One region of the Paenarthrobacter sp. PAE-2 genome, then DNA from elsewhere that is predicted to be linked to it. Evidence: riboswitches for the same ligand, from Rfam matches in the RefSeq annotation. Region 1 holds a riboswitch; the other holds the start of a gene.
The links. Region 1 has a riboswitch for cyclic di-AMP ahead of OCL88_RS15645 (NlpC/P60 family protein). Riboswitches for the same ligand answer to the same signal wherever they lie in the genome.

Region 1 (3,403 bases):
CTTTTCCGCTATCTGCATAACGGTCCGGGCTCGGTTTCAAGGCCCTCCCGGGGCGCTCCGGGAAGAAGTAATAACACGCTGTCAGGAAGGCTACCCAACGCCCCAAAAGTTCTGTAGTGTTCGAGTCACCGAATGGCCGGAGAGAGTGTTCCAGAACACATACCGGCCATTTATTTGCGACCGTTTGGGGAACCGGAAGCGTCCAATTCTGCCTTTGGGCACGTACGTCAAGGAGGAACCACGCAGTGTCACTCATGCCTGATTCCGCCACGGAGCGAACCACCACGGTGGTGATCGGAGCCGGACTCTCAGGCCTCGCCGTGGCCAGCGAACTCAGCCGGTACGGCGTGGGTTCGATCGTGGTGGACGGCTTCGGCCCACTCGCGCAGACGGGTCCTTCCGTGCATACCGGCATGCTGCAACGTTGCGAGGTTGCCGATCCCGCTTCCATGCTGGAACGGAACCAGATCCTCCGCCACCTGCGGAACTACGCGGCCAGTCACCACCTGGATGTACGCAACACCACCAAGGCGGTCCGGCTGGACCTGCTCGCGGCTGCGGAAACTCCCCTCGCAACCCCTCGGCAGTGGGCCGTCCACACAGCCCACGGCATTCTTCTTGCCGACCACGTTGTGGTGACGCGTTGCGCACAGAGCCAGCTGCGCAAAATGCTGGCCGAGCTGGGCATTGCCGTTGGTCAGAACCTCGTGGCCGCCATGCGCGCGGTGGGCATGCATCTGGTGGGAGTGGGAGAACTCATCACGCCAACCCCCAAGGAAGTCCTCCGCCAGGCCAAGGCGGTGGGACAGGCCATCTCTTCGAAGGTGGCACTTCCCGCAGCGCCCGGCCTCGCGATCGCCTAAGTCCGGGCCAACCCCAACAGCGCCACCAAGGCAGCCCTGAAACAGGGCCCTTGAAGCAGTGGCCTTAGACCAAAAAGCTTTAAACCAAAAAGGCCGGCACCCCGGGAGGACAAAGCCTCCGGGGGTGCCGGCCTTTTTGTGAAGCGTAAGGCTTATGCGCCGGCGCGGACGTACGTGAGCGGGCCGGTTGCGGTCAGCCAGCTGATCGGGTGGATGCCGGTCTGGTTACCGTTGATGCCACCGGAGATGGCCTGGCCATTGCCGATGTAGATGGCAACGTGGCCGGACTGGACAATCATGTCACCGGGCTGGGGATCGCTGACAACCTTGCCGTAGTTCATGAACTGCATGGGTGCAAGGTCGCCCACCGGGATACCTGCGGAGCCGAGGGCCTTTTCGACCATGGCGGTGCAGTCCTGCATGACACCGATCTGGGCGTAAGCCGAGGCAACCATTGCTGCGTTGACGCCGCCAACAGCGGGTGCCGGGGCAGGTGCTGCGGGAGCAGCAGCGGCAGGTGCCGAAGCAGCAACCGTGGCGGTAGCGGCAGGAGCTGCAGCAGCCTTGGCTGCTGCCTTCTTGGGAGCCTCAACAACAGGGGCCGGCTTTTCGATGACCGGTGCTGCTACGGAAGCAACAGCGGGACGCTCGAAGTTGACTGTGGCCGTTGCTGCGGCAGTGACAACCTTGTTGGGGGTTTCGGCAACGGTTTCAGCAACCGTGGCGGGGCTGGAGTCCCGCTGGACCGGAGCCTGTGCCGGAGTTTCGGCAGCGTGTGCAGCAATGGAACCGGTCAGGACAAGACCCGAAGCTGCAGCGATGACGGCTGCCTGGCGGCCAGCGCCTGAAGCGTTGCTGGCAACTGCCTTGGAGATGGAGATGAACGGATTGGGGCGTACGCTGTCCGCCTTACGACGGCCGCGAAGAATGCGTGAAGACATGAAAAAGCCTCTCCCGATGCCTGCGAGGTTAGCTGTCGGATTCGGATGGGAGTCACCCGGCCACTATCGACCGCTGTTCAGCGGAAGCTTCGTGGCTTCACCCCAAGGCGCGCTCAATGGCGGCCTAAAATGGGTTCCCCGTCTCTGCCGTAGGTATGTCTGCGAACGGATTCCGACCTGCGGCAGAGCTAGGCAATCAGGCCGGAAGTGCACCGAATGCGGATCGGGCACAGGTACTACCGTACGCGATGATCACGGCAAAGTCACATTTAAGTAACGAGAAGTGCGCGTCGAGCGTGTCGCAGTAACCCTTTCGAGATTTTCGCAGGTATGTAGAAAACCCCGTCATTCCGCGGATTTATCGCCCTCGGCATCATTGGAGGCAGCCAATTTCCGACGGGCCGTAACGGCCAGGAAAATAACGAGCGCAACAGCTAATGCAGCAAACGCCACGATGCTCCACGGGAACGGCTGGGAGGCGTCCGGAGCCGGTTCGCTGACGGGGGTTCCGGGGGCCGCAGTTCCCGCACTCGGAACCGTGCCCGAACCTGCCTGGCCCGACGCGGACGGCGAGGCTCCCGCGGTGGCCCCCTCCGACGTCGTGCTTCCTGCTGTTGCCGTGAACGTAAAGGTGCCTTCGATGGGGTGCGAATCGGAGCTGACGACGCGCCAAACCACCGTGTACTGGCCCGCCGGAGCGCCGGGGCGCAGTTTTTGGACCGCCTGGTTGTCGATGATTTGCACGGCGCCGTCCGCCCAGTTCTCCCCGCCCGCTGTCACCGACATGCCCGAACCAATAGCCAGTGGCCGGTTATTGAACGTGACGGAGACCGACGCCGGAACTTCCGCCACCGTGGCTCCGCTGGCCGGACTCGTGGATTCTGCGACGTCGTGCGCCGATGCCGGGGCGGCCCCGGAAAGCAGCGCCGAGGCGAAGGCGAGGGCAGCAACGACGGCGGCCAGGAGCGGTCGGATGGTGCGCATGGGGCGGTTTCTCCTAATGTTGGCTTCCTTACAGACTAGGCGAATCGTCAGGTCTCCCCGCACGGGCGGGCATAGGATTTGAGAGCACACTCACACGATCCCCGGAGACATCCATGCTTAAACAGGGTTCTGCAATCGACCGCTACTTCAAGATCTCCGAACGTGGATCCACATATTCGCGGGAAATCCGTGGCGGCTTCGCGACCTTCTTTGCCATGAGCTACATCGTGGTCCTGAACCCCCTCATCCTGTCGGGGGCTGACTCGAGCGGGGCATCGCTGGGCTTCACGGCCGTCGCCGCCACCACGGCCTTCGTGGCAGGCATCCTGACCATCCTCATGGGTGCCTGGGCCAAGCATCCCTTTGCCGTAGCCACGGGCCTGGGCGTCAACGCGTTTGTGGCCGTCACTGTTGCCTCGCACCCGGGCCTGACATGGCCGGACATGATGGGTCTGGTGGTCCTCTCCGGCCTGACCATGCTGATCCTCGTCCTCACCGGATTCCGGACCGCCGTCTTCAAGGCCGTCCCCGAGGCGCTCAAGACCGCGATCGTGGTGGGCATCGGTCTCTTCATTGCGCTGATCGGCCTGGTCAACGCCGGCTTCGTACGCCGCA
Region 2 (3,403 bases), on a different contig from region 1:
AGGTCGATGAGTACACCGGACGGGCGCGCTTCCTGCTGGGGCGCCGGACGTGCGGCTTCGGTGCGCTGGCGTGCGGCGACGGTGGGGTCACCGAACGTGGAACGTACGACGTCGAGCGCGGACCCGGGTGCGCTGGCGGGAGCAACGGCGACGGCGGCATAGCTTTCCGCGCCGGTCACGAGCGACTGGGCGTAAGCACGGATTTCCTGGGCCAGCTTGGCAATGGAGGTCCCGGCAGCAGCTGCGGTCTCTTCGTCAATGCCCATGTAGAGCACGAATCCGCGGGCTACGTTGTCGTTGGCCACGGGCCGGAGACGCTCGGACTGGGCCACCACCGGAGTGGGTGCCGTCATGGCTGCGGGCTCGGTAGCGGCAGGCACGGCGCGCAACTGTCCGTAGGAGTTCGGGTTGTAGCCCTGGGGAACGTAGCCCGGAGCCTGCTGGGCAGCAGCCTGGGCACCGGGTGCGTAACCGGGGCGGTTACCGAAACCGGGGCGGAGGCCGGCGTTGGAAGCGGCCTTGTTGGCGTTACGGACGGAGATGTGGACGTATCCGGATGCAACTGACATGGAGTGCTTACCTCAAAAGTGAATAGCCGTCATCGCGGCTTCGAATGCTGGTGTCCCCGCAATGAGTTTGGGGAGGGGCGCCCAACGGTGGGCTAGGGGGCGAATGCCTGAAACTTTTCTGGGGTGGGAAGTTAGGCTTGCATTCGACAACAGCGGGACTCGTCGCCAGCGGGTGTGCTGGAGAAGATTGCTGCGGCTGCAGGTGCTGTTGAGTTCTTGTTCACATTGGAAGTGTGCAACGTAACAATGGCAACACGCAAGTAACAAAGGGCGGAAACGTCCACATTCTGAGATAAGCGCGAGTATTGTGCCGCAAATCACAATTCAGCGGATTGCAAAAATGAATGCGGTTTTGTTCGGTCAAGGGCAGAAATAATGCGTTCTGACTGAACTTTCTTCGATCAATGGGACATGATGCCCCTCTGGATTCCCGCGAGCGCCCGACCAGCGGAATCTCACGATCTGAAACGGATGCTGTCCAATCGAAGCGGACGCCAAGCTCGTTATTCAGGCTTCCAATCTGCTAGAAGGCTTCGACTGCCACCTGCGAACCCCTGGGCAGCTCAGTGCCCCGATGATCGCGGCGCCGTGGCACATCCTGACCCGCACTTCCTTAGGGCACATCCCAAGCGCGGCGAATCCGGCAAGGCGACGCACCGGCGTCGTGATCTCTGTTACCTAAATGTGACTTTCGCTTGAACCTCCTGTACCGTCGAACGAGTGGGTCGCCCCAACATTGGCCCGCACCCGGGATGCGCCGAGCTCTGCCACTTCCCGGAGTTCCGTTCTGATTTCGAGGCAGAGACGGGGGACCCAGAGTCTCCGGGCCAGGCATTGCGCCGGCCCTTGGGGTGAAGCCGCAGCTACACGCGCGGCCGGATGACCTCATCCGAACCCGACAGCTAACTCCGCAGGCGCTGAGAGGTAATCACGCATGTCTGAATTCAAGGATCAGTCGCGCCATGAGGCGCGTCACCGTGACGAGAACAACGCTCACCTGACCAAGTCGCAGAATGTCCTGAAGAACGCTGCCCGCCAGGGCAGGACCGGCCACCGCATGTCGGTAGCAGCCGGCGTCGTCGCAGCCGCGCTGGGCGTTGCATCGCTCGGGCAGGCCGCAAACGCCGCGTTCAACCTTCCGGAGATGAGCCAGGCAGCACAGACCCAGGCTTCGGTCCAGGTGGACCCGCAGACCCGCGAGAACGCTGCCGCTGAGGCCGCTGCCCAGGCTGAGGCCGCCAAGCGCGCCGCTGCTGAAAAGGCCGCAGCTGCCAAGGCCGCCGCCGAAAAGGCTGCTGCGGAGAAGGCTGCCGCCGAAAAGGCTGCAGCTGACAAGGCCGCCGCCGAGCAGGCTGCTGCTGCCCAGGCTGCCGCTGAGAAGGCTGCAGCCGACGCCGCCGCCAAGGCCGCTGCGGACAAGGCTGCTGCAGAAGCTGCTGCCGCCGCTGCCGCCCCCAAGGCCGTTGACGATCCTGCCGCTGCGAAGGCCTACGCTGCCAGCATCCTGGCCAACTACGGCTGGGGTCCGGGTGAAATGACCGCCCTGAACACGCTGTGGGAAAAGGAATCGAACTGGCGCACCACTGCCACCAACGCTTCCAGCGGTGCTTACGGCATTGTCCAGTCGTTGCCGGCCGGCAAGATGGCTTCCGCCGGTGCTGACTGGCAGACCAACTACCAGACCCAGATCAAGTGGGGCCTGAACTACATCAAGGAACGCTACGGTTCGCCGTCGGCAGCCCTGGCATTCCACCTGGCCAACAACTGGTACTAAACCCGGACGTTGCCTGAGAAGCCGCTCCCGTTGCCCCCACACGCACCAGTACCTACTGGAGCGGATGGCGGAAACGGGGGCGGCTTTGGCGTTTAACTAGGCTTCGGGTTCCTGCTCCACCGCAGCGCGTACGGCTGCGATGGACGCCGCCACATCCGCGTCGTCCGTGGACCAGTTGCTGACGGAGATCCGCAGGATATCCCGGCCCTGCCAGGAAGACCCTGACATCCATACGGCGCCTTCTGCCATGAGCCGCTGGGTGATCCTGCGCGTACGTTCGTCGCTCCCGAAAGTCACCGAGACTTGCGTGAACACCACGTCATTGAGCACTTCCACCCCGGGGATCGAGGATAGGCCGTCAGCGAGCGCCCGCGCGTTCTCGGCCAGCCGCTCCACCATGTCGATGACACCGTTCCGGCCCAATTGGCGCAGGGCAGCCCACACCGGAATACCGCGGGCGCGGCGGGACATCTCCGGAACTTTCTCGAAAGGATCCCCCGGCCCGGCATCCGTCGCTATCAGGTAACTCGTATGAACGCTGAAGGCCCGCCTCATGGCTTCGGGGCGGGCCACGATTGCCAGACCGCAATCGTAAGGAACGTTGAGTGTCTTATGGGCATCGGTGGCCCAGGAATCGGCGAGCTCCACACCTGCCAAGCGTTCCCGCAGTTTGGGACTCGCAGCCGCCCATAAACCAAAGGCGCCGTCCACGTGGACCCACGCACCACGGTCGCGGGCCACGGCGATGGAGTCAGCCATGGGATCGAAGGCACCCGAGTGCAGGTTGCCCGCCTGGAGGCATACGATCGCCGGGCCGGGTTGCTCTCCCATGGCGTCCTCCAGCGCGTCGGGCAGGATCCTGCCTTCCCTGTCTGCGTCCACGGGAACGCACGACCCCAAGCCCAGATACCTCAAAGCGAGGTCAACCGCAGCGTGCCGCTCCCGCCCAGCAAACACCGTGATCCTCGGCGCCCCGGACAGGCCGAGGCCTTCCAAGTCCCAGCCGGCCTCGTCCATCAGGTGCTGCCTTCCCGCGGCAAGCCCGACGAAGTTGGCGGTC

Region 2: linked by a shared signal. The riboswitch ahead of OCL88_RS13775 (hypothetical protein) and the one ahead of OCL88_RS15645 (NlpC/P60 family protein) in region 1 are both predicted to bind cyclic di-AMP.

The regions. Positions count from the first base shown of each region.
Region 1 covers NZ_JAPDNV010000028.1:35,803-39,205, reverse strand. Annotated here, with positions in the region: gene OCL88_RS15650 (FAD-dependent monooxygenase) at 255-863, shown strand; gene OCL88_RS15645 (NlpC/P60 family protein) at 1,016-1,804, opposite strand; cyclic di-AMP (ydaO/yuaA leader) riboswitch at 1,808-1,970, opposite strand; gene OCL88_RS15640 (copper resistance protein CopC) at 2,150-2,788, opposite strand; gene OCL88_RS15635 (NCS2 family permease) at 2,902-3,403, shown strand, end outside.
Region 2 covers NZ_JAPDNV010000021.1:45,004-48,406, reverse strand. Annotated here, with positions in the region: gene OCL88_RS13780 (winged helix-turn-helix domain-containing protein) at 1-569, opposite strand, end outside; cyclic di-AMP (ydaO/yuaA leader) riboswitch at 1,345-1,498, shown strand; gene OCL88_RS13775 (hypothetical protein) at 1,504-2,343, shown strand; gene OCL88_RS13770 (pyridoxal phosphate-dependent decarboxylase family protein) at 2,440-3,403, opposite strand, start outside.